DNA from 4 places in the Mesorhizobium sp. WSM4845 genome. Region 3 is predicted to be linked to each of the others. Evidence: predicted binding sites of a transcription regulator. Region 3 holds the regulator's gene; each other region holds the start of a gene.

Region 1 (7,554 bases), on a different contig from region 3:
AAATGGAACTCCTCCGAAAGCGGATCGCCATTCGGCCATTTGCATGTCCGCTCGGTCAATTCGACGAGCTGCAGATGCCGCGAGATCGGCACGACGACGTTCTCGACCGGACGGACATAATGACGCGTCACCGGTACGGCGTCGAATTGCGCCTGCAGCGCGGTCGCGCCGATCGACGTGGTGATATGCCGCGCAGTGCTCGCGGCCCGCGACACCGATTTCTGCACGGTCGATCCCTGCACGCTCTTCTTCTGGCGTGCCGGCGTGGCAGTCGCGCGTCCGCGGCCCGACAGTTTCAGCCGATGCACCTTGCCGATGACGGCATTGCGGCTGACACCCCCAAGCTGTGCGGCGATCTGGCTGGCGCTCAGCCCCTCCGACCACAATTTTCTAAGAAGTTCGACCCGCTCGTCAGTCCAATTCATGAGACCGCGCTCCTGCTGAAATGTGCGGCGATCGGAATCCTTCCACGATCCGGCTTCCGCCGGGCAGACACCACATATATCGGGTGATTAGGTCCGCCGCACGAAATCTAGTTATTTCTCGACCTATAATTACCTTATGCGCTGACTCGGTGACAAGAGTCCGAGGGCCAACACGAATCGGTTTTTTCGGTTTTCCCCAACTTGCCCGGTCGCTGATGAGCCGGCGTCTCGCTGGAAAGCTTGCCGCGCGTCCTTGCGCGACGTTTTCGTTGACTTCATGGCCGAAAAACACGATAAGCCGCACAGGCCGCCGCTTTGGCGGCTTTTTGATTTTCCGGTTCCGGAGACGCATATAATGAGCGGTTCGGCGCTTTTCGAGACCTTTACCCGCGCACCCCTGGCCTTCGACTATGGGGAAGGCACTTGGCTGGTCACCGACAGGGGCGAGCGGTATCTCGATTTTGGCGGCGGCGTTGCCGTGAATTCGCTGGGCCACAGCCATCCGCATCTGGTCTCGGCACTCACCGAGCAGGCGGCCAAGCTCTGGCATGTCTCCAACCTGTACGAGATTCCGGGGCAGAGCCGTCTGGGCGAGCGGCTGGCCGACGCCACCTTCGCCGACAAGGTGTTCTTCACCAATTCCGGCGCCGAGGCGCTGGAATGCGCCATCAAGACGGCGCGGCGCTACCATTTCGTCAAGGGCCATCCCGAGCGCTTTCGCATTATCACCTTCGAAGGCGCCTTTCATGGCCGCACGCTGGCGACCATCGCCGCCGGCGGCCAGTATAAATACCTGGAAGGTTTCGGCCCCAAGGTCGAAGGTTTCGACCAGGTCGGCTTCGACGACATCGACGCCGCCGAAAAGGCGATCACATCAGAGACCGCCGCGATCCTGATCGAGCCGGTGCAGGGCGAGGGCGGTATCCGCCCGGTGCCGACGCAGTCGCTGAAGCGGCTGAGGCAGCTCTGCGAACAGCATGATCTGCTGCTGATCTTCGACGAGGTCCAGTGCGGCATCGGCCGCACCGGAAAACTGTTCGCGCATGAATGGGCTGGCGTCACGCCCGACATCATGGCGGTCGCCAAGGGCATCGGCGGCGGCTTCCCGGTGGGCGCCTGCCTCGCCACCGACGAGGCCGCTGTCGGCATGACCGCCGGCGTGCACGGCACCACTTTCGGCGGCAATCCGCTGGCGATGGCGGTCGGCAACGCCGTGCTCGACGTCGTGCTGGCAGACGGTTTTCTGGAGGATGTGCAGCGCAAGGCGTTGCTGCTGAAGCAGGGGCTGGCGGGTGTCGCCGACGAATTTCCCGATGTCATTGAAGACATCAGAGGCAGCGGCCTGATGCTCGGCCTGAAATGCGCCGCGCCCAACACCAAGGTGAACATGGCGTTGCGCGACCAGCATCTGCTGGCGGTTCCGGCCGGCGACAACGTTCTTCGCCTGCTGCCGCCGCTCACCGTCACCGACGCCGAGATCCATGCGGCGCTCGACCGCATCCGCGCCGGCGCCCGGGGCCTGTCGGACGCCATCGCCGCGGCTGCGGCGAAATAACAGTCGGAAGACCCACATGAGCCTTCGCCATTTCACCGATCTTTCCGCCGTTTCCGAGGGCGATCTGCGCCTTATGCTGGACGATGCCGTCGTGCGAAAGGCAAGGCTCAAGGCTGGCGAGCGGACAAAACCGCTCGAAGGCAAGGTGCTGGCGATGATCTTCGACAAGCCGTCGACGCGCACGCGCGTGTCCTTCGACGTCGGCATGCGCCAGCTCGGCGGCGAGACCATCATGCTGACCGGCGCCGAGATGCAGCTCGGCCGCTCCGAAACCATCGCCGACACGGCCAAGGTGCTGTCGCGCTATGTCGATGCGATCATGATCCGCACCACGTCGCATGACCGGCTGCTGGAGCTGACCGAGAACGCCACCGTCCCCGTCATCAACGGGTTGACCGACGATACCCATCCCTGCCAGCTGATGGCCGACATCATGACCTTCGAGGAGCATCGCGGCCCGGTCGCCGGCAAGACCATCGCCTGGACCGGCGACGGCAACAACGTGCTGCATTCGCTGCTGGAGGCCTCGGCGCGGTTCCGCTTCAACCTCAACGTCGCCGTGCCGGAAGGCAGCGAGCCGGCGCAGAAGCATGTCGACTGGTCGAGGGCGCATGGCGGCAAGTTGAACTTCACCCGCTCGCCCGAGGAGGCCGTCCACGAGGCCGACTGTGTCGTTACCGATTGCTGGGTGTCGATGGGCCAGGAGCACCGTGCTCGCGGCCACAATGTCTTCTCACCCTATCAGGTCAATGCGGCACTGATGGCGAAGGCAAAGTCCGACGCCTTGTTCATGCACTGCCTGCCGGCGCATCGCGGCGAGGAGGTCACCGACGAAGTCATCGACGGCCCGCATTCGGTGGTGTTCGACGAGGCCGAGAACCGGCTCCACGCCCAGAAGGCGGTTTTGGCCTGGTGCCTCGGCGCTTGATCCGGGCTGCTGTGATCCTGGTCACCGTGATCCGGGCCGCCTTGATCCCGGCCGCCTTGATCCGGGAGTGCGTGATGCCTATCTCAGGCGCATCACGCAAATCGAGCGCGTTTCGACGCATGCGCCCCGGAGGGCGGCATCGCCGCGCCCCGGAGCTTTGTCATGTTGGAAACCCGTCAATTGGCTGAACATCAACCCAAACTCGGCGAATTCGGCTACGCCGGCGACGATCATGTCGTGCCCTTCGAGGTCGGCCCGCTCGACGTGCGCGGCCGTACCGTCCAGCTCGGGCCGATGCTCGACGCGATCCTCGGCCGGCATGACTATCCCGAGCCGGTCGCCCGCTTGCTGGCGGAAGCTTGCGTGCTGACGGTGCTGCTCGGCACTTCGCTCAAATTCGAAGGCAAGTTCATCCTGCAGACCCGCACCGACGGGCCGGTCGACATGCTGGTGGCGGATTTTTCCACGCCGCATGCGCTGCGCGCCTATGCCCGCTTCGACGCCGACCGGCTGGAGGCACTGACGTCTGCCGGCGAGACCTCGCAGCGGACGCTGCTTGGCAGCGGTGTCCTGGCGCTGACCATCGACCAGGGCGCCCACACGCAGCGCTATCAGGGCATCGTCCAGCTCGACGGCGAGACGCTGGAGGAGGCCGCGCGCACCTATTTCCGGCAGTCGGAGCAGATCCCGACCGATCTCAGGCTTTCGGTGGCCAAGCTGTTGACGCCCGGCATCGGCGGTGCCCGCGAGCAATGGCGCGCCGGTGGCATCCTGGCACAGTTCCTGCCGCAATCGCCCGAACGCATGCGCGTGCCCGACCTTCCGGGTGGCGACGGCGATCCGCGCGAGGAGATCCATGATCCGGCCGACAATTCCTGGCAGGAACTGCTGGCGTTGCTTGGCACCATCGAGCCGACGGAACTGATCGACCCGACGATCGGCGCCGAGCGGTTGCTTTACCGGCTGTTCCACGAGCACGGCGTGCGCGTCTTCGGCGGCGTGCCGGTAGCCGACCAGTGCTCATGCTCCAGGGAGAAGATCCGCGGCATTCTCGGAGGCTTCTCCGCCGACGAGATCAGGGACAGCACCGAGGATGGCGGCATTCACGTCGCCTGCGAATTCTGCTCAAAGCAATATGACTTCGACCCGGCGGAATTTGCTGCGGCTCAATAGAATTGAAATCACCGACGAAGCGTTGGCGCTGCCCCTCACCCTTACCCTCTCCCCGTGAAGAACGGGGAGAGGGGGCGCCAGCGTTGCGACAGGTTGTCCAGTTGATAGATGGGTTCCCTTTTACCCGTTCACTATACGGGGAGAAGGTGCCGGCAGGCGGATGAGGGGCAGCACGACCTTCCGGCCATCTATCTCTCTCAGTTCACCGTCCGCCGCGTGCCCGGCAGGTCGAGCGAAAAGGCGGGGATGGCGACGTCGAACGTCTCACCCCGCTTATTGCGCATCGTGTAGTGGCCGACCATGATGCCGGATGGCGTCGAGAGTGGGCAGCCAGACGTATACTGATAACTATCGCCGGGATTGAGTTCAGGCTGGTCGCCGACAACGCCGGCGCCGCGCACCTCCTCGACCCGGCCGGTGCCGTCGGTGATCTGCCAGTAGCGCGACAGAAGCTGCACGAATTCATCCGACTGGTTGTCGATGGTCACCTGGTAGCCCCAGACATAGCGGTTCTCCGACGGGTCGGAGCGATCTTCCAGATAGAACGGCCTGACCTGCACTTCGATGTCGCGCGTGACGGCGCTGTACATAAATCACTCCACACTATGCAGACGGAACATTCGACCCTCTCCGCAGTTCGGTCAACGGGGTGCGTCCCCCGGTGTCTGCCATCGTTGCCCGAATTTGTTAAGCGCAGGTGCCGAACAACAATGTCATTTAAGTGACACGTGACAATGATGGTGTGCAGGGCCGGGGATGGTGTGCAGGGCCGGGCGACTCAGCATTCTGTCGAACTGTTGAAAACGGCTTTCATGCGGCCGGTTTTTTCTGGAGCGACCAGATATTGATGGAATTGACAGTCACAGCCGCCTTGCTTTCCATAGCTCTGCTTGTTGTCAATCTCGCCAGCATCCTGCTGGCTTCGTTGAAGCTGAAGCGGCCTGGCAGGATCACGCCGCCAGCCGCCAAGGCGCCGCCGGTGTCGATCGTCGTGCCGTCGCGCGGCGTCGAGCCGTTTACCGAGGAGACGCTCGAGCGCGCCTTCTCTCTCGACTGGCCGCACTATGAGCTCATCTTCTGCGTCGCCCATGCCGATGACCCGGTGGTCGGGCCGATCACCGATGCGATCGCCCGCTTTCCGGCCGTGCCGGCCCGGCTGCTGGTCGGCGACGACCGCATCAGCGGCAATCCGAAACTCAACAATTGCGTGAAGGCCTGGGAGGCCACGCGCCACCACTGGGTCATCCTTGCCGATTCCAACGTCTTGATGCCGAGGGACTATGTCCAGCATCTGATGACGGCATGGCGGCAGGACACCGGCCTCGTCTGCTCGACGCCGATCGGCTCGCGGCCGGACGGGTTCTGGGCGGAGGTCGAATGCGCTTTCCTCAACACGCTGCAGGCGCGCTGGCAATATACCGGCGAGGCGCTCGGCCTCGGTTTCGCCCAGGGCAAGAGCATGCTGTGGAACAAGCCATTGCTCGACGCCAATGGCGGCATCCGTGCGCTTGCCGCCGAGATTGCCGAGGATGCCGCCGCGACCAAGCTGGTCAACGGGCTCGGACTGCGCGTCAATCTCGTTGCCGCGCCCTTCGAACAGCCGCTCGGCTTGCGCACATTTGGCGAAATCTGGTCGCGCCAGGCCCGCTGGGCACGCCTGCGTCGCGTCACCTTCCCACTGTTTTTCGCGCCCGAGATCCTGATCGGAGCGGCGCCGCCGCTGGTGCTTGCGCTGGTTGCGGCAGCAGGCGCCGGTTTCAGCCTGCCGGCTACCGCCATCGCCGTGCTGATAGTCGCCTATCTGCCGGAATGCGCTCTCGCCTCGGCCAAGGGCTGGCACCTGTCGCTGCGCATGATCCCGGCGATGGTTGCGCGGGACGTGATGCTTCCCGCCATCTGGGTGCGCGGCTGGCTCAGCGGTGCCGTCGACTGGCGCGGCAACACGATGACCATCCAAACCAGCGCCGTTGCGGAATTGGAAGAGACGCCGTCGGGCGCCTGACGGCGCCTGCTTTGCAGATCAGAGCGCAGCAGTTCGGCGCGTATCCCTACCTGGCGGCTTTCAAGGCCTGCTCGATGTCTTCGAGCAGGTCGTCAGTGTCCTCCAGTCCGACGGACAGCCTGAGCGTGCCTGGCCCGATGCCAAGTTCGGCCCGCGCCTCGTCGCTCAGATTCTTGTGTGTCGTCGTCGCCGGATGGGTGATCAGGCTCTTGGCGTCACCGAGATTGTTGGAGATCAGTACGACATCGAGCGCGTTCTGGAAGGCGAAGGCCGCCTGCTTGCCTCCCTTGACGTCGAGGCAGATCAGCGTCGAGCCGCCCGACATCTGCTTCTTGACGATCGCCGCCTGCGGGTGATCGGCGCGGCCGGGATAGATGACACGGACAATTTCCGATCGCTCGGCGAGGAAGTCCGCGATCCGGCCGGCACTTTCCGTCTGCTGGCGCACGCGCAGCGGCAGCGTCTCCAGGCCCTTCAGCAGCGTCCAGGCATTGAAGGGCGAGAGGCTGGGACCGGTGTGGCGGAAGTAGTCGTGCAAATTCTCGTCGATCCACTTCTTGTCCGACAGGATGATGCCGCCGAGGCAGCGCCCCTGGCCGTCGATGTGCTTGGTCGCCGAATAGACGACGATATGGGCGCCGAGTTGCAACGGCTTCTGCTGCAAGGGCGTGGCAAAGACGTTGTCGACGATCAGCCGCGCGCCGATCGAATCGGCAAGCGAGGCTACGGCTGCGATGTCGACGACCTCCAGCGTTGGATTGGTCGGGCTTTCAAGGAAGAACAACTTGGTGTTGGGCCTGACCGCCTTTTCCCAATTGGCGATGTCGGTGCCGTCGACCAGCGTCGCCTCGATGCCGTATTTCGGCGCCAGCGTCTCGACCACCCAGCGACAGGAGCCGAACAGCGCGCGCGCCGCCACGATGTGGTCGCCGGCCCGGGCACTGCACAGCAACGCCGCCGTCACCGCCGCCATGCCGGATGCGGTGGCGCGGGCATCTTCGGCACCTTCCAGCGCACACATGCGCTTCTCGAACATGTCGACCGTCGGATTGGCATAGCGCGAATAGATGAAGCCCGGTTCCTCGCCCTTGAAGCGGGCTTCCGCCGCTTGCGCCGTGTCGTAGACATAGCCTTGCGTGAGATACATCGCCTCGGAGGTTTCGCCGAAGCCGGAACGCAGCGTTCCTGCATGCACGAGGGCGGTCTGAGGCTTCCAGTTGCGCGTTTTGCTCGTCATCACCTTGTTCCAAACACAAAAAAATGGTCCAAACACAAAAAAACCGGCCGCGAAAGTCGCAACCGGTCGTACGGCCTTTCGGCCCGACGGTCCTTTAGCGACTTGTTTAACGTGGCTGCAAGCCGACCGGCCAAATCACCACGGGATAACGATCCTTTAGACCTGCGCAGCGCTTGCGTCAATTGCCGGCATGATTAAGAGGTTTGTACCAGCGGGTTCCACGGCAAGAACCTG
Region 2 (7,554 bases), on a different contig from region 3:
GATCCCAAACAGGCCGGCGCCGGCGGCGCGCTGGGCGACATCGGCACGCATGCCTACAATCTGGCACGCTTCGTCTGCGGGCTTGAGCTTGATGCGCTTTCCGCCGATCTCGACGCCTTCGTGCCGGGGCGGCAACTCGACGACAACGTCAATGTGATGCTGCGCTTCAAGCCGGTCGGCAAGTCGCACCCTGCCAAGGGCATGTTGTGGGCGAGCCAGGTGGCGCCCGGCCACGAGAACGGGCTGAAGCTGCGCATCTACGGCTCGAAAGGCGGGCTTGAATGGGTGCAGGCCGATCCGAACTACCTCTGGTACACCCCGTTCGGCCAACCAAAGCAGTTGATCACTCGAAATGGCGCCGGCGCGCTGCCCGTCGCCGGGCGCGTCAGCCGCGTTCCGTCAGGCCATCCGGAAGGCTATCTCGAAGGCTTCGCCAACATCTACCAGGAGGCGGCCCGCGCCATCCGCGCGGCGCGCCGGAAGGGTGGCAAGCCGGCTAAGGATGTCATCTTCCCGACCATCCAGGACGGTGTCGAAGGCATGGCCTTCATCGAGGCCTGCGTGAAATCGTCGAAGAAGAACGCAGCCTGGACGAAGCTCTAGAAAACAACCGGAAATCATGTTGGAGGGGGCGTCGATGAAAATCGGCATGTGCATGTTTTTGTGGACGACGGCCGTGTCGAAGAAACACGAGCCGCTGCTCAGAGATATCAAGGCGACCGGCTTCGACGGCGTCGAGATACCGATCTTTGCCGGCACGCCGGACGATTACAAGAAGCTCGGCACGCTGCTCGACCGCATCGGGCTAGAGCGCACCGCCGTCTCGGCGATGGGCGATCCGGCGATGAATTTGATCTCGGCCGATGCCTCAACGCGCAAGGCCGGCATCGACTATATGAAATGGGCGATCGACTGCACACAAGCGCTTGGCGCCAGAACGCTGAGCGGCCCGCTGCATTCGACGCTCGGCGCCTTCTCCGGCAGTGGGCCGACGGCGGCGGAGAAAAAGCGCTCCGTCGCCTCACAACGCGCCATCGGCGACCATGCCGGCAACAAAAACGTCACCATCGGGCTGGAGGCGCTCAACCGCTTCGAGTGCTATCTGCTCAACACGATGGACGATCTGTCGGAGCATGTCGACGCAATCGGCCGGCCGCACATCAAGGCGATGTACGACACTTTCCACGCCAATATCGAAGAGACGGACGCGATCGGCGCCTATTCGCGCAACCGCAAAAATGTCGTCCATATCCATATTTCGGAGAATGATCGCGGCGTGCCGGGGCGCGGCCACATTCCGTGGCAAGAGACGTTTTCGGCCATCCGCAAGAGCGGCTATGACGACTGGCTGACGATCGAAGCCTTCGGCCGCTCGCTGAAAGATTTGGCGGCGGCCACCAAGGTGTGGCGCGATTTTTCGGAAAACCCGGAAGCCGTCTACCGCGACGGCTACAAGCACATCAGGAGCGGCTGGAAAAAGGCTGGTGCCTGGACGCAGCCTTCCTCTCAGGCGATCTGAGCTGCCGGCGGGCGGGCGGAAACGCGCCGCTCATCATTGCTGTTTGCGACGGTCCCCATCAGCTTGCGGCGGAGATAGCTGGAGATGCTGTCGAAGATAAAAACGACAAGCAGGATCAGCAGAACCATGTAGAAAACATTGGCCCAGTTGGTGTTGGTGCGCATGGCCTCCCACAATTTCAGGCCGATGCCGCCGGCGCCGACAGCGCCTATGATCGTCGCTGACCGGGTGTTGGATTCCCAGAAATAAAGGGATTGGCTGAGGAATACCGGCAGAACCTGGGGCAGCACGCCGTAGCGCTGCACCATTGCCGGGGTGGCGCCAACCGAGCGGATGCCCTCGCGCTGCTTGTCGTCGATGTTTTCCAGCGCCTCGGAATAAAGTTTGCCCAAGGTTCCGGTGTCGGTGAAGAAGATAGCCGACATGCCGGCCAGCGGCCCAGGACCAAAGCCGCGCGTAAAGAACAGCGCCCAGATCAGCATGTCGACCGAGCGCAGGAAATCGAAGAAGCGCTTTGTCACCTGGTTGGCTATGCGGCTCGGCGTGACGTTGCGCGCAGCCAGGAAGGCGAGCGGAAAGGCGACGATCGAGGCCAGCACGGTGCCGACAAAAGCCATGACGACGGTCTGCAAGAGTTTCAGCCAGACGTCGCCGTGCTGCCACTCGGCATTGTTCAAAATGTTGTCCCAGGCGAGCGCCGCGTTTGATCGCAACGGGTCGATGCGAGCCCCGGAGACGATCAGTGAAGCGACCTCGCTGAACGGCTTTCCCCAGAATGGCGAGTTCGTGTCGAACACGAAATTGGCCCAGCCGAAGAAACGCCGCCAGGCGACCACCTCGTCGTTCTGCACCTCAGCGCGGCCGAGAAATCCGAACGAGACATAGGCTGTCGAGCCTGGCCTGCGTTGCTCGATCCAGTCAGGCAGCGGTTTGCGCGGTGTCACAGAACTGCCCTTGGCGATGTCAAAGACGACGGTTTCGGCGCCGCGCGTCACGGTGACCACGTTTGGCGTGACGGCGATCTGGCCATCGGCAAGGGTGACGATCGCCGCCACGACGGCGTTTTCGCGCACCGTTTCAGGCACCGCAGGAGCGGATTGGCCCGACGGGGCGGCCGGGTTCTCGGCAGTTGGCGCGCCAGGCGCCATGAACGAATCCTGCGACGACTTGTTGGTCGCGATCGCCGGTGCCGGCACTGCCTCGACCTGCCGCTCGATGACGGCCATCTGCTTGGCCACCCAGTCGGGATCTGGATTGGATCCCAGTTTGGAGAAGCGGGAGTAGTCGATCGTCAGATGATTGTCCTTGAACTCGATGTCGGGCCGGATTTCGTAGGACACCCAGTCGGCGAGATACGCGCCGGCAAGGTTCCAGTTCGCCTTTTCGAGAACGGCGGCGACCGAGAAGAACCACGAACAATAGAAGGTGTAGAGAATGCAAAGAAGCATGCCGATCGGAGTGGCGTAGCGCTTCCACAACGAGCGCCGGAACGCCTCCGGATGGCGAGCGGCGATGTCGTTGATGGCGTCAGCATTCATTGCACTACTCTCCGCGCCCGTATGCGAACGCCTGCCGGCCGACAAGACGATGTCTCAGCCATGCCGAAAGCTGGTCGACGGCGACGATCGTGCAGAACAGCAGGAAGACGATGGCGATGGTCTTGGCCTCATGGCCTCGGCCGATCGAAAGACGCAGGGATTCGCCGATGCCGCCGGCGCCGACGGCGCCAAGTATGGTCGAAGCGCGCACATTGATCTCGAAGCGGAGCAGGAAATAGCTGATGAAGTTGGGCAGGACCTGGGGCACTATGCCGAACCACACCCGCTCGACCCAGTTGGCGCCAACGGCGCGCAAGCCTTCCTCAGGTTTCATGTCGGCATTTTCGACGACTTCGAAGAACATTTTTCCGAGCGCGCCGACGGTATGGATGCTGACCGCAATGATCGCAGGAATCGGCCCTAGCGAGAAAATCGCCAGAAAAAAGCCGGCAATGACAATTTCCGGAAAGGCGCGGACGATTTCAAGGAAGCGGCGCGTGAAGAAACGGAGCCAGCGGCTGGCCGTGATATTGCCTGCAGCGAAGAAGCAGAGCAGGAAACCGAATGTGGCGCCCACCAGCGTCGAAAACAGGGCGATGTTCAGCGTCTCGGCCATCCGGTGGAAATACTCCGGAATGTAGATGCCCTGGGTCAGGTAGACCCGGCCTTCCGGGTAGTCGAACTTGAGGCTGCCGTCGTCATAGGGGGACGGCAGGTCGAACAGCGCACGCGCCGGGTCGAACCAGTCGCGCGGCTTCAACTCGGCGAAAAAGTCGGCGACGTAGGGAAGGCGGTCGAAGAACTTTCCGGCGTTGGTTTCGTTGGCGAACCAGAGCGAGCCGGAGAGTGCAAGAAACAGGACAACCAGGCCGCCGATCGTGTAAAGGCGCCGGCGGGCGGCAAGATCGCGCCAGTGCCGCTCGACGGTGGCTCCCTCCGGTGAAAGCGTGGGCGCGCGGTAAATTTCGGTCGCACTCATCGATGTTTTTCCCGGCCCCTGATGCGGCAACGCCGCCGGCGGCACATGGCCCCGGCGGCGTTGTGGCAGTTTGTTTCTACGAGCCGATCTTCGCCTTACGGGCGTCGATGATCGGCTGGTAGAATTCCGGGGTAACCGGCGAATAGCCCTTGTAATCGCCGCCTTGAATTGCCGAGAAACAGGCCGGATCGGTTTCCGGAAGCTTGGTCAGGAAATCGGTGATCTTCTGCCTGGTGCCGGCGTCGATCGACGTACGCAATACCAGCGGGCCGTTCGGGATCAGGGGCGACTGCCACAGTTCGATGAGGTCATCCATCTTGAGGACGCCCTTGTCGACCATCTTGCGCAGATTGCCCGAGCTGTAGCCGTCGTTGAAGTCGCCGACGCCGGAGGCCCAGGTGGTGCCGGCATCGAACGTGCCCTTCAGGACTTCAAGGACAAGCTGTTCATGGCCGCCGCCGAAACCGGTCGACGCGAAGTAGCTCTTCACATCCATGCCGATGTCCTTGGGCAGTGACGTGACCGGGATCAGGTAACCAGAAGTCGAATCGGGATCGGCGAAACCGAGTTTCTTGCCCTTCATGTCAGCGAGCGTCTTGATGCCGGAATCAGCACGGGCGACCATGACCGCACGGTAGCCGGTCGAGCCGTCGGTCTGGATCGTCGTCAGGATCGGTTGAACCGCGTCCTTGTTTTCGAGATAGACCTTGGCGTAGGCAGAAGCGCCGAGTTCGGCAAAGTCGAGCGTGCCGCCGAGCAGGCCCTGGATGACGCCGTCGTAGTCGGCGGCCGGGAACAGCGAAACTTTTTCGACGCCGAGGACTTGCTTGATGTGGTCGGCGAAGCACTGGTAGTTGCGCAGGCGGTCGGCTTCGTTCTCGCCGCCCAGAATGCCGACGCGGAATTCTTTCAGGTCCTGTGCCTGGACTGCGCCCATCGCCATGGCGAGGATGGAAACGGCACCGAAAAGTATTTTTCTAAACATTTCGCGTCTCTCCTGTTGGTTCCGGCATCGCGCCGGCAGCGTTCGAATTTTGACGGCGCTTTGTTATGCCCGGCCTTGATGCGGACTGGCGGTCCAGGCGCTCTTTCGTCGTCTGCTTTCGTATACTCGTATACCGGTATCCATTTGCCGGATCGTGGACCTAGTAGCCGGGAAATGCGGGCTCGAGCGGTCCGGCGGATGCGACGATCTTTTGCTTGATGGTGACGCTGGTCGAAGTGATCGCCTCGGAGATTTCGCCGCCATTGCTGTCGGCGCCATAGACCATGCGCACGGCCTCCCGATTGAGCTCTTCGGGCGGGCCGTCGAACACCACCTTGCCGGCGGCCATGCCGATGATGCGGTTGCAATAGGTGCGCGCGGTATCCAGCGTGTGCAGATTGGTGACCACGGTGAGGCCCTCGCGCAGATTGATGTCCTGCAGCGAATCCATCACCACCTTGGCGTTGAGCGGGTCGAGCGAGGCGATCGGCTCGTCGGCGAGGATGACTTTCGGCTGCTGCATCATGGCACGGGCAATCGCAACACGCTGCTGCTGGCCGCCGGACAAGGTGCCGGCCGGCTGCAGCGCCGTGCGGGCGATGTCGAGACGTTCGAGCGCCGCGATCGCCTCGGCCCGTTCCTCGCGGGAGAAGACACCGAGCAGATTAACAAGGGTCGAGCGGTGATTGAGCCGGCCGAGCAGCACATTGGTCAGCACGTCAAGGCGCGGCACCAGGTTGAATTGCTGAAAAATCATGGCGCAATCGCGCTGCCAGCGCCTGAGCAGCGAGCCGCGCAGGCTCGAGACTTCGGCGCCGTCAAAGAAAATCGAGCCCTGGCTGGGATCGATGAGCCGGTTGATCATGCGTAAAAGCGTCGACTTGCCGGCGCCCGAGCGGCCGATGATGCCGACCATCTGGCCTTGAGGGATCGAGATATCGACATTGCTGACGGCGGTGTTCCTGCCAAACCGGCGGGTGACGCCGCGGATCTCGAGCGTGGCTGAGGTTGCTGACATGGGCAGTTCCAGTCCAGTCGCGTTTCGAAGGTCTGTTAACCTTCGCTAGCGCAGCCGCGTGAAACCGCGGTGTCGGATTGATGTCAGTTTTGTTACCGTCCACAGCTTGGAAGGGGCGAGCCGGCGGCCGCAGTTCGATCAAGTGAATGGTGAATGGTGAATGGTGACAAGAACGGCTTCCCTGCCGCCATTCACTATTGACCATTCACCATTCACTAACCGCCATGCTTCTCCAAAAACGCCTCCGCCGATAGCTGGCGAAAATCGACGAGCGCGGCGCGCAGGCGGGCGTGGTCCCAATCCCACCAGGCAAGTGCCCGATAGCGTTCCGCCGTGCGGCGGTCGAAGCGTTCGCGGATCGGTTTGGCCGGCACGCCGCCGACGATGGTGTAGGGCGCGACGTCCTTCGACACCACGGCGCCGGCGCCGACCGTCGCACCATCGCCGACGCTGACGCCGGGCAGGATGGTCGAGCCGTGGCCAAGCCAGGTGTCGTGGCCGATGGTGACCCGTTTGGCGCGGCGCTGGGCAAAGAATTCGCTCTCGTGCTCGGCGTCGTCCCAATAGTCAGAGGCGCGATAGGTGAAATGGTGTAGCGTCGGCCGCCAGGTCGGATGGTTGGTGGCGTTGATGCGCACACTGGCGGCGATGTTGGCGAATTTGCCGATCGTCGCGCACCAGGCGCTGCAGTCCTGCATCATGTAGGAATAGTCACCGAGCGTACTTTCCGAAAGCCGGCAGCGTTCGGCGATTTCGGTCCAGCGGCCGAGCGTCGAGTTGTCGACTTCCGCTGTCTCGTGGACAAGCGGCGTTTCCGACAGTTTTCGGGTCATGCGGCGATTTTCCCGGCGGCAAAAGCGGTCACGTCGATGACGCGGTCGGCCACTGCCTCGCGCACGTCGTGGTCGTGGAAGATGCCAAGCAGGGCGACGCCGGCCGCCTTCTTGGCCGCGATCAGTGCAATCACCACGTCGCGGTTGCTGGCGTCGAGCGAAGCGGTCGGCTCGTCGAGCAGCAGGATCGGGTGCTCGGTGATGAAGCCGCGCGCGATGTTGACGCGCTGCTGCTCGCCGCCGGAAAAGGTCGCCGGCGGCAGTGCCCAGAGCTTTTCCGGCAGGTTGAGCTGCGCCAGCAAGGCGCACGCCTTGCTGCGCGCGACCTCACGGTCCTCGCCGCGCTCGACCAGCGGTTCGGCGACGACATCCAGCGCCGAGACGCGCGGCACTGTGCGCAGGAACTGGCTGACATAGCCGATCGTGAGGCGGCGCACGGCAAGCACGGTGCGTGGGCTGGCCGTCGCCAGATCGATGAGCCCGTCCTCGTGCTGGACAATGATCTGGCCTGCGTCGACGGCATAGTTGCCGTAGAGCATCTTCAGGATCGAGCTCTTGCCGACGCCGGAGGGGCCGCCGAGCACGGCACATTCGCCGCTCCTGATCGAGAACGACACGCCGGCGACGACCGGCAGTTTGATGCCGTCACGCAGATGCATGGTGAAGCTCTTGGCGACATCGG
Region 3 (7,554 bases):
GCCTCAGCCTCAATCCGCAAGCCGCTGCGGTGTTGGCCGTCGTGTTGTCGCTGAATTTCCTGTCGGTCGCCGTCATCGATTATGCCGGACAAGTGGTCGCCGAGGAACAGCGCCGGCTGGACACGCTGACCATGTCGCGCGACGAGCTGATCGGCGAATGTGTCGCCATCGTCCGGCGCCGGCTCGAAGATCCCGACCTCGATGTCCAAAGCGTCGCCCGCATCGCGCTGGCGATCCAGGGCATCACCGATTCCCACGCGCGCGCCATGTTGTGGTCGCCGATCACGCCGCAGACGAACATCGCCTTCGCCGACATTCTGGAACGCGAGTTCGGCATCCCGGCCATCATGGAGAACGACTGCAACATGATGGCCGTGGCGCTGCGCTGGCGCCACCCGGATCGCTACCGCGACGATTTCATCGCCATCCTGCTCTCGCACGGCATCGGTATGGGGCTGGTGCTGAAGGGCGAGCTGTTCACCGGCACCCACTCCTCGGGCGGCGAATTCGGCCACATGATCCATCGGCCGGGCGGCGCGCTTTGCCGCTGCGGGCGGCGCGGCTGCGTCGAGGCTTATGCCGGCAACTACGCCATCTGGCGCAATGCAAGGCAATTGAGCGAAAACGCCGAGCCGGTCGCCGATGTCAGCGACGCCGAGATGCGGGCACTGGCGGCCCGGGCGCGCGAGATGGACGGACCGGAGCGCGAAGCCTACCGCAAGGCCGGCGAGGCGCTCGGCTTCGGGCTCGGCAGCCTGTTCGCGCTGATCGATCCGGCGCCCGTGGCCATGGTCGGCGCCAGCGCTGCCGCCTTCGACCTGATCGAGCCGGCGCTGCGCGAGGCTATCGCCCAGACCGCCGGCGGCCAGCATTCGGGTTCGATTTCCTTCGACACCGAGCCGAACGAGTTGCCGCTGATCCGCGAAGGCTGCGCCATGCGGGCGCTAAGCTTCGTCGACCAGGAGATTTTCGCGCCGAGCATCCAGGCACGAGCCGGCTCGGTCGGAAAGAACGTGGCTTGAAGGATTCCCGGGTCGCGACTTGGGGTGTGTTGAGATTCAGGTCAGGCCGAGTCGAGAATGGTGGGTTCCGAGAACCGGAGCGGAGCGTACTTTTGGGTACGTCAGCACCGGAAGCGCAGGTATCAGCCGTTCGCAGGCCGGCATCACCTGAACCATCAGCTAGGCCGTGAACTCATAAATGCGGGGATGACCAAGATGGGTGAAATGGGAAGCTGTCCTTAAAGGTTGCGGAGGTTCAGCCGGGGATAGGGGTGCGGAAGCCGTGAGTGTCGCAAAGCTTTTTGGCCCTGCCATCGATTTTGGAGTCACTATCAATTTCTTCGACTTCGACAGCCCCATCTGTCTTATGCGCAAAGAAGAGAATGGAGGTCGACACGCTGCCACCATTCGTAAGCCCACAAAGGTAGACACCCCCACTTTCTCCTATGCGAGCCATCGCGATCCACACTATTGGTTCCGTCGAGATGGCAAGGTGCTTCCGGATTGCAAGCTTCAAGGGAGCTACATCGCTAAGCGTGATGTCGTGGGGAAAGGTTTTCTCGGTGGCATCTTGAGCTAATGCCGAACTAGTCCACGCTCCGACGACAATCCATGCAAGAAGAATTAAACCTCGCGTCATCCGAACTCCACCGGTGCAAGTTGCCTTTGTGATTAGGATGATTGCGAAGGGAAGGTATTCCAAGTCGGAAAGCGTCCGCAATGGATCGCTTTCCGACTGAGGCTTTCATATTGAGGCGGAATCTGATCTCGCTAGGAGGTCGCTATAGCAAGAACCCGGTCATCCATTCCGCGCTGTAGAATCCTGCGGCAAGTATGATAGCGATGGCAACCAGTCCGGTCCAAATACCCCGCATAGCGAAGGGCGACAAAATAGCCATTGCGGGGATACCAACCCGGACCAATGCTGATCTCAGATAGATTTCCTTGTTCGCATAGTTCCAGGAGCCGCCCTCCTCGGTCCCTCCGTCATTCCCCAAGGATAGCACCGCTGCGCAGCCGGTGGTGGCCAGCATGCGGCCGCCTTCGAAGCTTCGAGATAGTCAAGGACGAGCAACAGGAGGAAAACGCAAAGAGATGCTAGGACTGCCATTTCGATGAGGCTCGGCTTGCGGACCATCATGGCCACTACTGTATGTCGCCGCGGTTCCGCTTTCCACCCATGCCGGTCATGCCGAATTTATGAGTTCACGACCTAGTCTTCCCTGATCGCATAGCCCGCGCCGCGGATGGTGCGGATGACATCGGGCATGCGACCATTGTTGACCGCCTTGCGCAACCGGCCGACATGGACGTCCACCGTGCGCTCGTCGATGTAGATCGTCTCGCCCCAGACATTGTCGAGCAACTGGCTGCGCGAGAAGACCCGGCCGGGGTGGCGCATCATGAATTCGAGCAGCCGGAATTCGGTCGGCCCGAGCCGGATCTCGCTCTTCTTGCGATAGACCCTGTGCGATTCACGATCGAGCATGATGTCGCCGACCTTGAGCACGCTGGACAGCACTTCGGGCTTGGCGCGGCGCAGCAGCGCCTTGACTCTGGCCATGAATTCCGGTGTCGAGAACGGCTTGACCAGATAGTCGTCGGCTCCGGTCGAAAGGCCGCGCACCCGGTCGCTCTCCTCGCCGCGCGCGGTCAGCATGATGATCGGCAGCCGCTCGGTTTCGGGGCGCACCCGAAGGCGCCGGCAAAGCTCGATGCCGGAAACCGCCGGCACCATCCAGTCGAGCACCAAAAGATCGGGCACGTTTTCCTGCAGCCGGATTTCGGCCTCGTCGCCGCGCGTCACCACCTCGACCTGATAGCCTTCGGATTCAAGATTGTAACGGAGGAGGACGCCCAGCGGCTCTTCATCCTCCACCACCATGATGCGCGGCGCGATCATCGGCCGGTTACTCCTGTCATGTCGCCAGCGCCGACATCGTCGTTTCGTCGAGCTTCGGGCGATCCGCCGGCAATTGCTGCCCGGTCACGACAAAATAGGCGTTTTCGGCGATGTTGGTGACATGATCGCCGATACGCTCGAGATTCTTGGCGCAGAACAGAAGGTGCGTGCAGGCGGTGATGTTGCGTGGGTCCTCCATCATGTAGGTCAGGAGCTCGCGAAAAACCGCCGTGTATTTCACGTCGATCTTCTGGTCGTCGGCGCGCAGTTCCTTCAACGCGCCGGCATCGCGCGACACATAGTGCTCAACCACGCCGCGCAGCTGCACAAGAACGAGATCCGCCATCGCATCGATACCGTGCGACAGATTCCGCGGCGTCGCGCTCTGCCCGACTGCGCTGACCCGCTTGGCTATGTTCTTGGCCAGATCGCCGATGCGCTCGAGATCGCCGGCCATGCGGATTGCGCCAACCACGGCGCGCAGATCCTGCGCCATCGGCTGCCGTTTGGCGATCAGCGTGATGGCGCTGTCGTCGAGTTCGCGCTGCCGCGCATCCATGATGGCGTCGTCCGAGACGACGCGCTGCGCCATCGCATTGTCCGACGCAAGCAACGCGCGGATCGAGGCCGCGACCATTGCGGCGGCGAGCTCGTCCATGTCGCGGATCAGCCGGTCGATGTGCTCCAGTTCCTCGTCGAAAGATGCGACGGTGTGTTCACCCATGGTGCTGTCCTCGTGTTCGAAATTCGCCGGACCGCTCAGCCGAACCGGCCGGTGATGTAGTCCTGGGTGCGCTTGTCGTCGGGGTTGGTGAACATCTTGTCGGTCGCGCCCTCCTCGACCAGATACCCGAGATGGAACATCGCCGTGCGTTGCGACACGCGCGCCGCCTGCTGCATCGAATGGGTGACGATGACGATCGTATAATTCTGGCGCAGTTCGTCGATCAGTTCCTCGACGCGGGCGGTGGCGATTGGATCGAGCGCCGAACAGGGCTCGTCCATCAGGATCACTTCCGGCGACACGGCGATGGCGCGCGCAATGCAAAGACGCTGCTGCTGTCCGCCGGACAGACCGGTTCCCGACTCGAGTAGGCGATCCTTGACCTCGTTAAACAGGCCGGCCTTCTTCAGGCTCGATTCGACGATGCCGTCCAACTCGGCCTTGCTCCTGGCCAGGCCGTGGATGCGCGGACCGTAGGCGACGTTTTCGTAGATCGACTTCGGAAACGGGTTCGGCTTCTGGAATACCATGCCGACGCGAGCTCGCAGCTCGACGACATCGATTTTCGGATCGTAGACGTCCTCGCCGTCGAGCGTGATCTTGCCGCTCACCCGCGCGATATCGATGGTGTCGTTCATTCGGTTCAGGCAACGCAGGAACGTCGACTTGCCGCAGCCCGATGGCCCGATCAACGCCGTCACCTGATGCTCGCGGACATCGAGATCGACGTCGAACAGAGCTCGCTTCTCGCCGTAGTGAACAGAGACCTTTTCGCCCTTCATCTTGATCGAAGGGGCGTTGGTTGCGCTGCTCAGTTTCTGCTCGACGCCGGCTTCCGTCATGATGTTCATATCCTCTACTCCTTACCAGCGCCGCTCGAAGCGCCTGCGCAGTATCACCGCGATGGCATTCATGATGACCAAAAACACCAGCAAAATCAAAATCGCCGCCGAAGTCTTCTGCTGGAACCCCGCTTCCGGGAAATCCGCCCACATGAAAATCTGCACCGGCAGGATCGTCGCGGGATCGGTGAAGCCGCCGGGAATGTCGACGATGAAGGCGACCATGCCGATCATCAGCAACGGCGCGGTTTCGCCGAGCGCATGCGCCATTCCGAGGATGGTGCCGGTCATGATGCCCGGCATCGCCAGTGGCAGGACGTGATGGAATACGGTCTGGACCTTGGACGCTCCGATGCCAAGCGCCGCCTCGCGGATCGAAGGCGGCACGGCGCGCAGCGAAGCGCGCGAGGCGATAATGATGATCGGCAGGGTCATCAGCGCCAGCACCATGCCGCCGACCACCGGGGCTGAGCGCGGCATGCCGAAGAAATTCAGGAATACGGCAAGTCCAAGCAGGCCGAAGACGATCGAAGGCACCGCCGCCAGATTGTTGATATTCACTTCGATCATCGTCGTCAGCCGGTTCTTGGGCGCAAATTCCTCAAGATAGATCGCCGCTGAAACGCCGATCGGGAAGGCGATTGCGAGGGTTACGATCATGGTCAGGAACGATCCGACGACCGCGCCCCAGACACCAGCCAATTCCGGCTCGCGGCTTGCGCCGGTGAAGAAGAAGATCGAGTTGAACCGGCTTTCGATCAGGCCGGCGCTCTTCAGCGTGTCGAGCCAGACGATCACCTTGTCCGAAATCTTTCGCGATGCTTCCGGCGTCTCGATGACGCGCAGGAATGCCTGGCCGCTCGCGGCGGGCGCCGTGCTGTCCAGCGCCTCGATCACCGTGCCTTTTGCGATCACCGTGCCGTTGGCCGCAGACGACAGCGAGGTCAGCTTGACCGTGCCGCCATTGAACGCGACCAGCAGCGACGACGCGCCGCTCGTCAGCGTAAACATGCCGTTTTCGCCCTCGGTCGCACCATGGCCGCGCGCCAGCGCCAGCATGGCATCGTCGCCGAAGGTCAGATCGATGTCGCCGCTGGTTTCCGAAGGCGTGACGCTTGTCGAAATCGCTTCGTCCGAACCGACGTCGGCAAGCAAACCCTTGAGATAGAGGTCGGCAAAATCGTCAAGTGGAACCGCATAGTCCACCGTTCCTCCGAGCATCCCCGGATCAGCCGCAATATCCTTGCGCAGGAACACGCCTGTGCCGGTGGAAATCAGCCCGCGCAGAAGGCGCTTGTCCTGGCGGCTCTTCACATCCGGAAATTTTGCCGTAAGCGCTTCCTGAGCGATGGCGTCGTAGTTCACTTCATCGAGTTTCGCCGGGTCGACCTTGGCCGCTGAAAGATCGATCGGCAGCGTCACATAGTTCTGCCGCAGCGCCGGAATCGCCTGCGTGACGATCGTCGACAGGAGCAGCACAAGGAACAAGCCGGCCAACGCGACAGCTGCGGCGCCGAGCCATTTGAACCACGTTTCGGTACGGTAGCGGCCCTTTAGCCGCGCCTTCGCGGCATCGTCGGTATGAATGCTGACCGGCCGTCCGACGGCGCCGAATGACGAGATCGCATCAGTCATATTGCTCTCGGTATTTCTGGACGACGCGCAAAGCGACGATGTTGAGGGTAAGCGTGATGCAGAACAGCACCAGGCCGAGTGCGAATGCTGCAAGCGTCTTGGCGCTGTCGAACTCCTGGTCGCCCACCAGCAGCGTCACGATCTGCACGGTCACGGTGGTGACTGCTTCGAGCGGGTTGGCCGTGAGGTTTGCCGCCAGCCCCGCCGCCATGACCACGATCATCGTTTCGCCGATCGCGCGGCTGACGGCAAGCAGCATCGCCGAAACGATGCCCGGAAGGGCAGCGGGAAGGACCACCTTGCGGATGGTTTCCGACTTGGTCGCGCCGAGGCCGGCAGAACCGTCTCTCAGGGATTGCGGAACGGCGTTGATTACATCGTCGGAAAGCGAGGAAACGAAGGGAATGATCATGATACCCATGACCACGCCTGCGGCGAGCGCGGATTCAGACGCGACGTTGAGGCCCAGGCTTTCGCCGATACCGCGGAAGTAGGGCGCAACCGTCAGCGCGGCGAAGAAGCCGTAGACGACGGTCGGAATGCCGGCGAGGATTTCCAGAACCGGCTTTGCGACCGCGCGGACGCTTTTGGAGGCGTAATCCGAAAGGTAGATCGCAGCCATCAGCCCGATAGGCGCAGCCACCAGCATGGCGATGAAGGTGATGAGCAACGTGCCGGCAAAGAGCGGCACCATGCCAAAAATGTCCTCGTTGACCGCCCCGGCCTCCGCTCCCGCGCCGGTGAAGGCGCTCTGCGGCGACCAATGCGTGCCGAACAGGAACTTGTAGAACGGCACCTGTTGGAAGAACCGCAGCGACTCGAAGATAAGCGACAGGACGATGCCGATCGTCGTCAGGATCGCGACCACCGAACAGGCGATCAAGGATGCGCGAAGAACGCGCTCGACCACGTGGCGCGCCCGGTAGGCCTGTGCGATGCGGGAATAGGCCCAGTAAAATCCGGACGCGGAAAGCACGAGCGCGACGGTCCAGATGATCCAGGTGCTGGTCGCATGGACCGATTTGTAGAGGGCGGCGGCCGCCTCTTTCGTCGGATCGGCAAAGCCGACAAGCCCGCCAAAGGCCATCGCGCGAGCGTCGCGGATGAAAGCTTCGACCTGCGGGACGCCCATTCCCGACAACTCGGAGGAGAAGCGGTCGGTAACGATCGACGATTCAATTCCTGGCGTCACCAGCGACCACAACACGATCGCAAGCAGCGCGGGACCGGCGGCAAAAAGCGCCAGAAACGTGCCATGCTGGCCAGGCAGCGAATGCAGTCGCGCGACGTCGCCATTGACGCTGGCAATAGCGCGGGTCCGGCCGAGCCAATAGGCAGCAGCGGCCAGAACCACCAGAAAAACAACGAGATAACCGACCATGATTCGGGACGTCCCCTCGACCGCCGGTCATTCACCGGCTCAAAGCACGGGACCTATGGTCCCGCGCT
Region 4 (7,554 bases), on a different contig from region 3:
CGATTGCGGGTTCCATTCCATGTCGAGAACCGGCGGCATTGCCGAGCGGTCTCTGGGCACGTTCTGGATGAACCAGCGCGCCTGCGTCGCGGCCGGTGTGCAGAAATAGTAGAAATGATAGGCGGCGCGCGGAATTCCGGCGGCTTTCGTGCGGCTCCAATGCTCGTTGAAATACGCGTCGAAGCGATCGCCACCTTCCGTCGCCTTGACGAAAACGAAGGAAATGCCGCTTGCCCTGGCCGCCGGCCAATCGACCGAGGTCTGGTATTTGGAGACGTCGGTGCCATGGACGGCATAGCTCCACGGCGCGCCGCTGTCCCACTCATGCGGGTCGGAGTCGTCAAAACGGGGTGCGCGCACCGCAACGCTCGGCGCGCCCGATGAGGGAGGCGCAAGATCGTCGACGGTCGAGCAGGCGCCCAGCAGCGTCAGCAAGATGAAAGCCGCGAAACGGCGCATCGCTACTCCTGAACCGGTTTCAGCCGGCCGCTGATGGGTTGTTGCTGCAGGTGGTCCCTCGACCGTGCCCCCAAGCGATCGCCCCACAGGACCGCTCTCCTATCCCTGGTGTATCGCTGATCATGGTTGATATTCCGTTGACAGCGCTCGACCAGAACCGCGATTTTGCCGAAGCAATGACGGCAAATCGATGGCATAGATGAGCTTCCGGGGGAATCGGAAAATGCAGATTGCTCTGAGGCTGGTGAAGTGGCTGCTCGGGCTGGCCGTATTGGCGGTCGCAGCACTCGCTGCCTGGCTGTATCTGGCGCCGCCGGAACTGATCCGCGTCGGCTCGGGCTATACGGCCAAGATCGTTTGCTCGAATGTCTTTATCGCCGGACGCGATGCCGATGAGGTGCTCGCAGTCGACGTGCAGGCGCCGGGCCATCCACTGCTGCGGCTGATGAGGATGTCCGTCGACAAGGAACAGGTCACGGTTTCGGCCGGGCTGTTCGGCGTGTTCGGCAAGAGCGTCGCCGTCGTTCGAGACGGGCTTGGCTGCACCGCGGTTCCGGGCGGCGACATCGCCCGGGCCAAAGCAGTCGCCGGGCCGGCGCTGACACCGCCGCCGCCGCTCGACGCGCTCTGGCCGGAGGGCGACAAGGTCGACGCATCGCAAAACCCCGAGATCGCGAAAATCCTCGACGATCCTGCAATGACCGGCGCCGGTATGCGGGCGGTGGTGGTGGTCAAGAACGGCCGCATCGTCGCCGAGCGTTATGGCGCAGGCTTTACCCAAAAGACGCCGCTGCTTGGCTGGTCGATGACCAAGACGGTCAATGCCGCGATCGTCGGCACGCTGGTGAAGGACGGCAAGATGGTGATGACGAACCAGGGCCTGTTCGGGCCCTGGAAAGCGGACGGCCGCGCCGCCATCAGCCTCGCCAACATGATGGCGATGTCGAGCGGGCTGGAGTTCAACGAGGATTATGGCGACGTCACCGACGTGACGCGGATGCTCTACCTCGAGCCTGATATGGCGGGCTTTGCCGGATCCAAGCCGCTGACCGGCGAGGTGGGCAAGGTATTTTCCTATTCAAGCGGCACGGCAGCGATGCTGTCGCGGCTTTGGCAGGATGCGGTCGGCGACAAGGACAAGGCGCTGGCGTGGCCAAGGATTGCGCTGTTCGACCCGCTCGGCATGCAGAGCGCGGTGCTGGAGACCGACGAGCACGGCACCTTCGTCGGCTCGTCCTATCTCTACGCCACCGCCCGCGACTGGGCGCGCTTCGGCCAGTTCCTGCTGCAGGATGGTGTCTGGAACGGCCAGGAGGTCCTGCCTGCGGGCTTCGTCGCCTGGATGCGGGAAGCCGCACCCGCCTCGAAAGTCTACGGCAGGGGCCAGGTGTGGATCGAGGGTCCGGGCGACGAGGAGAGTCCCGGCGCCGGTATCGCTGCGGGCTTGCCTGGGGATAGCTATTGGATGGAAGGCCATGACGGGCAGACGGTCGCCATCATCCCCTCGGCGCAGCTTGTGGTGGTGCGGCTCGGCCTGACGCCGGCCAAGCTCGGCTACCGGCCGCAGATCATGCTGGCAGCACTGGTGAAGGCGCTGCATTAGAGGAATGCGGCGATCGCTCGCCGCAGGGTCTACGCAGCTGTCACCAAAGGCCTTGCACGATCAACACGCGCCCGCTCATCGGGCGAGGAGCGAAGCGACGCGACCGATCTTGGGATTCCGTGACCTTGGAGCGCTGCTGCGGTGCAGAACCTTCGATCGCGGAGCGAGGCGCCCCCCTCTGTCCTGCCGGACATCTCCCCCACAAGGAGGGAGATTGGCAGCTCGCGCGCCTCACCCTTCTTTCAACGTTGAAGATTGGCGAAGCCGGACGCGACATCTGATCTCCCCCCAAGTGGGGGAGATGTCCGGCAGGACAGAGGGGGGCGCGACGGATCACTGCTGTTTTCGTTCTGAGCCGCTGCATTCTTCGGCTGATGTCACGGAATGGACCCAGGTTCTGCGCCGTGTCGCTTCGCTCCTTGCTTGACCTAGGATGACGAAGGCGCGGGGGCTTATGGCTAATCGCAGACGTTGGAGATTGGCGGTTGCAGGCCGGTCGGCAGCGACCCTCCACAGGGCTCAGTCAAAGAGCAAATCCTCTGGGCTGCGGAACTAGATGGCGATCCTGGTCACAGCCAGCCAGGCGTAACCGCGATAAAGCGTTCTAAACCGAAGGGTTGCGCCGACTCTTGCAGATTCCGATTCCAGGACGTCCCGCAGGGCCTCGCGCGGCTCGACGTGGAATTTTCTCAGCCAGCCGCGCAGCAGCGTGCGGAACCAGCGGGGCAGGGCTTCCTGCTGGCCGAAATCGACGACGTGCAGCGAACCGCCGGGTGACAGGGCTGCAAGTGCCGCGCAAATCGTCTTCTCCCAGCCGGGGATCATCGACAGCGAATACGAGACAAAAATGCGGTCAAAGCTTTCGACGGAAAATAGCGCCTTCGCGTCGAAATCAGTGGCGTCGCCGCGCGCCAGCTTGGCGCGGCCGGAGAGACCTTCGCGGGCAATGGCAGCGGTGGCCGTTTCCAGCATCTCGGCTGAAATATCGAGACCGAAGAAGCGGGCGTCGGGATAAAGCCGGGCGGCGAGGACGATGTTGCGGCCGGTGCCGCAGCCAAGCTCGAGCACGGTGCCGCCGGCGGGCACATTCAGCCCCGCGATCAGCCGGTCGCGGCCGAGCAGGTAGTATTTGCGGGTCAGGTCGTAGACGTGGCGCTGCCAGCGGTAGACGCCGTCCATCAGTTCGCCGTGCCCGGCCGGCGGTTCGCCGTGCCTGGCCGGCAGGTCGGTCGCGCTCATGCGGCTTGCTTCACATAAAGGTGGAAGCCGCCATAGATGGCCGAACGGTCGCGGGCCGAGAATTCGCGCGACGCCTCGTCCGCATAGCTCCACTGGTCGAGCAGCGAATTCGAGACCCGGCCGGGCAACAGGCTGGGTTCGGCCGCGGTGCGGAAGATGACGCGAGCATCGGTCGACGCGGTACGGGTGATCTCGGCCCACAGCGCATTGAGCTGGTCGTCGTTCATCCAGTCTTGCGCGTCGAGCAGGACGAAGCGGTCGACCGAACCGGCATCCTTGCCGGCAAGGAATTCGATCAGATTGGCATGGTGGATGGCGACGCGGTCGACATTGTTGCGGATTGCCTGGTAGTTGCGTTTTTCGAGGTAGGCAGGCAGCGCCGCCTCGCCGGGATTGGGGTAGCGGCGGGCAAAAGCCTGCCAGGCGAAATAGTTGTTCTCCAGCGGAAAATCGCAGGCGAGCTTTTCCAGCCGGGCCTTCAGCACGCTGGCCATGGTGCCGTCGCCCGAGGTGATCAGCGAATCGTACTGCGCCGGCGGAATGCCGAGGCCGAACAGCGAGGCTTTTCGCGATGTTGCCCATTTCAGCAGCGGTTTTTCGAAGACCGGCGCCAGCTCGTCGTCGAAGAAGCGGCGCTGGTCGGCCAGGCTTTTGGCTTCCATGATGCCGGCCGGATCGACGCCGAAGAATTTGGCGGTGCGGTGGCCCATGGCGATGAACAGGCCGAGCAGTCCGGTCTGGTAGAAATTGCGGTCGAAGACGGCGATGCGGCGACGCCGGCGCCAGTTGCGATGTTCCCAGTAATGGCGGCTGACCGGGTCGAGATGCGGCGCGATGAAACGGTCGTAGGCTTGCGAATTGTGACGGGTCTCGGCAGCGCCGAAGAAACGGAACAGGTCGCCCTGCGACGGCAGATGGCGCACCGCTTCGAGCTTCATGCGGTTCAGCGCGATATGGGCGGCGTTGAGATCGACGGCGTCGACCCTTTCGGGTGACCGGGTGAGATAGGCAAGGATGTTACAGCCGCCCGAGGCGATGGTGACGACGCGGTGGCCCTGGCCAAGCTGCATCGCCTCCATGTCGACGTCGGGGTCTTCCCAGATCTGCGGATAGACGAGGCCGGAAAACAGCAAGGCGAAGAGCCGCTCGGAGAGGCCTGCCTTCGACAGCGGGCGGTTCTGGTAGACGGCCTTGCCAACTTGCTTGCCGCGGCGAAAAACCAGTTCTGCGGAAACATCCGTCATGACAAGGCGATTCCCCGTTTGCTCTGGCGCAAGCGGGTAGCGCAGGTGGATGACAGGCCGGTGACAGTCGGAGGCATCGATAATTCTACTCCGGCGGTCATCTGACGCGGTTTTCTGCGCTTCCGATGCTCACGGACCCAAATGTCCGCTCCGCTTCGGTTCTCGAAAACCACCCCACCTGACTCGCCAGAGCGAATTCTGGATGCCTCCTTAGAGGCGGCCAAATCCGCCCGGCGTCGGCGTCGTCACGATGACGGCTTCACCGGCCTCGAGCAGCGTCTGGTCGCAAGCCTTCAGGACTTCGATGCGGCCATCCTTGCGGCGGACCTTGGTCGAGCCGACCTCGCCATCGCCGCCGCCGTCCAGGCCTTGCGGCGGGCGGTTGCGATGTGAAGACAGGATCGCGCATTCCATCTTTTCGAGGAAACGGATGGTGCGCTCGGTGCCGTCGCCGGCACTCCATTTGCCTTTGCCGCCGGAACCTTCGCGGATGTGGAAATCCTCGAGCAGGACGGGGAAGCGCAACTCCAGCACTTCCGGGTCGGTTAGGCGCGAATTGGTCATGTGGGTGTGGACGCCGGAGATGCCGGCAAAGCTGCGGCCGTTGTTCATCCGGCCTGCCGGCGAGCCGGAGCAGATCGTCTCGTAATACTGGTACTGCTTGTTGCCGAAGGTGAGGTTGTTCATCGTGCCTTGCGCATTGGCCATCGCGCCCATGGCGCCGAACAGCGCATTGGTGACATGCTGCGAGGTCTCGACATTGCCGGCGACGACCGCGGCCGGGTAGGTCGGCTTCAGCATGCAACCCTCGGGAATGATGATGTTGATCGGTCTCAGGCACCCGGCATTCATCGGGATCATGTCCTCGACCATGACGCGGAAGGCATAGAGCACGGCTGCACGGGCGACCGGCTCGGGGGCGTTGAAGTTGTTCTTCATGACCGGCGATGTGCCGGTGAAGTCGACGGTTGCCTCGCGCTTTTGCCGGTCGACCGATATCTTCACCTTGATGATTTGGCCGGTGTCGGTCGGATACTCGTATACGGAGCTGTCGGGCAGCCGCTCCAGCACGCGGCGCACGCTTTCGGCGGCATTGTCCTGGACATGGCCCATATAGGCCTCGACCACGCCAAGGCCGAAATGCGCGACCATCTCGCGCAACTCGGCAACGCCCTTTTCATTGGCGGCAATCTGCGCCTTGAGGTCGGCGATGTTCTGATGCGGATTGCGCGCCGGGTAGGGGTGGTCGGCGAGCAGCGTCTCCAGCTCCTTCTCGCGGAACCGGCCGCGATCGACGATGCGGAAATTGTCGAACAGCACGCCTTCCTCGTCGACGGTGGTGGCGAGCGGCGTCATCGAGCCGGGTGCGGTGCCGCCGATATCGGCATGATGGCCGCGCGAGGCGACGTAGAAGAGGATCTTTGGCGATTGGCCGATCTCCCCCCTTGTGGGGGAGATGCCCGGCAGGGCAGAGGGGGGCAACGTCGAGCGCTCAGCTTCGCGGTATGCCGGCTCGCCAATTGGAGGCGTTGGCGGGACAGCGCCCCCCTCTGTCGGCTTCGCCGACATCTCCCCCACATGGGGGGAGATGGGGCGCCCATCCTCAAAGACCGGCGTCACCACGGTGATGTCTGGCAGATGCGTGCCGCCATTATAAGGCGCATTCAGTGCAAAGACGTCGCCGGGGTGGATGTCGCCGGAGTTCAGCCGAATGATGGTTTCCACCGAACGGTCCATGGAGCCGAGATGCACCGGCATGTGCGGCGCATTGGCCACCAGCGCGCCATTGCGGTCAAAGACGGCACAGGAGAAATCCAGCCGTTCCTTGATGTTGACCGAATAGGCGGTGTTTTGCAGCGTCACGCCCATCTGTTCGGCGATCGACATGAACAGGTTGTTGAACACCTCCAGCATGACCGGATCGGCCTCGGTGCCGAGCGCCGCCAGCCGGCGCTTTTTCTCGATGCGACGCAGGAGCACGTGGTTCCTGGCGGTGATTTCGGCCTGCCAGCCCGGCTCGACGACGATGGTCTGGTTCGGTTCGATGACCAGGGCAGGGCCGCCAAGCTTGTGCCCCGGTTTGAGCGCCTCGCGGCGGAAAATGCCGGCGTCTTGCCAAGTGCCGTCGATGAAGATTTGCCGATTTTCCGAAGGGCTTGCGGCGATGTCCTCAAGGATTGAATCACTTTCCTCGCGGCCGGCGTCGCCGCTGTCGATGCCTTCGACGCCGACCGATTCCACGATCATCGGCTTGTCGTCATAGACGAAGCCGAACTGCGCCTTGTGGGCGGCTTCGAAATCCGCCTTGGCCCGTGCGATCGAACCGTGCCCAAAATTCACCGGCAGCGCGGTGTCGGTGCCGTCGTAGCGGATCTGCAGCACCGGTTTCGAGGCGACGGCGTCCTCGGCAATGCCTTGCGCGGCAAGCTCGTCGATGACGGCTTTGCGCAGCGTCGCGATGAGTTCATCGATTGCCGGCCTGGACACTTCCGTCAGCGGTTTCAGCAGCGCCTGCTGGCGCGACGAAAAAATTGAGGACAACCCAATGCCATAGGCCGACAGCAGCCCGGAGAAGGGATGGATCAGCACCGCCTCCATGCCGAGTGCGTCGGCAACGAGGCAGGCGTGCTGGCCGCCGGCGCCGCCAAAACAGTTCAGGAGATACTCGGTGACGTCGTAGCCGCGCTGCACGGAAATCTTCTTGATGGCGTTGGCCATGTTTTCGACGGCGATGGTGACGAACCCTTCGGCGACCGCCTCCGGCGTGCGGCCGTCGCCGATTTCGGCGGCGAGTGCGGCGAATTTCTCGCGCACGGTTTGCATGTCGAGCGGCTCGTCCTGGCCGGGTCCAAAAATGGCCGGGAAGAAGTCGGGCTGCAGCTTGCCCAGCATGACATTGGCGTCGGTGACGGCCAGCGGTCCGCCGCGCCGGTAGGCGGCCGGACCGGGATTGGCGCCGGCCGAATCTGGCCCGGCGCGAAAACGGCCGGCCTCGTAGTGCAGGATGGA

Evidence for each region. Region 3 encodes PhoB, which activates phosphate uptake and scavenging genes when phosphate is short. Its sites were predicted from a motif close to TGTCATNNANCTGTCAT; they were not measured.
Region 1: the regulator PhoB is predicted to act here: its motif matches at 4,793-4,809, upstream of AC0L2C_RS15265 (ceramide glucosyltransferase).
Region 2: the regulator PhoB is predicted to act here: its motif matches at 6,109-6,125, upstream of phnC (phosphonate ABC transporter ATP-binding protein).
Region 4: the regulator PhoB is predicted to act here: its motif matches at 4,595-4,611, upstream of AC0L2C_RS12345 (BtaA family protein).

Annotation. Positions count from the first base shown of each region.
Region 1 covers NZ_JBVVQA010000011.1:138,569-146,122, reverse strand. Annotated here, with positions in the region: gene AC0L2C_RS15290 (GcrA family cell cycle regulator) at 1-425, opposite strand, end outside; gene AC0L2C_RS15285 (acetylornithine transaminase) at 781-1,980, shown strand; gene argF (ornithine carbamoyltransferase) at 1,997-2,908, shown strand; gene AC0L2C_RS15275 (Hsp33 family molecular chaperone) at 3,071-4,081, shown strand; gene apaG (Co2+/Mg2+ efflux protein ApaG) at 4,279-4,671, opposite strand; gene AC0L2C_RS15265 (ceramide glucosyltransferase) at 4,929-6,083, shown strand; gene AC0L2C_RS15260 (O-succinylhomoserine sulfhydrylase) at 6,130-7,320, opposite strand; SAM riboswitch at 7,395-7,472, opposite strand.
Region 2 covers NZ_JBVVQA010000009.1:44,315-51,868, forward strand. Annotated here, with positions in the region: gene AC0L2C_RS12730 (Gfo/Idh/MocA family protein) at 1-603, shown strand, start outside; gene AC0L2C_RS12735 (sugar phosphate isomerase/epimerase family protein) at 638-1,519, shown strand; gene phnE (phosphonate ABC transporter, permease protein PhnE) at 1,507-3,057, opposite strand; gene phnE (phosphonate ABC transporter, permease protein PhnE) at 3,062-4,036, opposite strand; gene phnD (phosphonate ABC transporter substrate-binding protein) at 4,113-5,021, opposite strand; gene phnC (phosphonate ABC transporter ATP-binding protein) at 5,182-6,039, opposite strand; gene AC0L2C_RS12760 (DapH/DapD/GlmU-related protein) at 6,255-6,872, opposite strand; gene phnL (phosphonate C-P lyase system protein PhnL) at 6,869-7,554, opposite strand, start outside.
Region 3 covers NZ_JBVVQA010000014.1:80,499-88,052, forward strand. Annotated here, with positions in the region: gene AC0L2C_RS17445 (ROK family protein) at 1-1,022, shown strand, start outside; gene AC0L2C_RS17450 (hypothetical protein) at 1,258-1,641, opposite strand; gene AC0L2C_RS17455 (hypothetical protein) at 1,784-2,035, opposite strand; gene phoB (phosphate regulon transcriptional regulator PhoB) at 2,215-2,904, opposite strand; gene phoU (phosphate signaling complex protein PhoU) at 2,921-3,628, opposite strand; gene pstB (phosphate ABC transporter ATP-binding protein PstB) at 3,664-4,479, opposite strand; gene pstA (phosphate ABC transporter permease PstA) at 4,492-6,105, opposite strand; gene pstC (phosphate ABC transporter permease subunit PstC) at 6,098-7,486, opposite strand.
Region 4 covers NZ_JBVVQA010000008.1:183,198-190,751, forward strand. Annotated here, with positions in the region: gene AC0L2C_RS12330 (glycoside hydrolase family 25 protein) at 1-459, opposite strand, end outside; gene AC0L2C_RS12335 (serine hydrolase domain-containing protein) at 683-2,062, shown strand; gene AC0L2C_RS12340 (class I SAM-dependent methyltransferase) at 2,615-3,301, opposite strand; gene AC0L2C_RS12345 (BtaA family protein) at 3,298-4,545, opposite strand; gene AC0L2C_RS12350 (hydantoinase B/oxoprolinase family protein) at 4,756-7,554, opposite strand, start outside.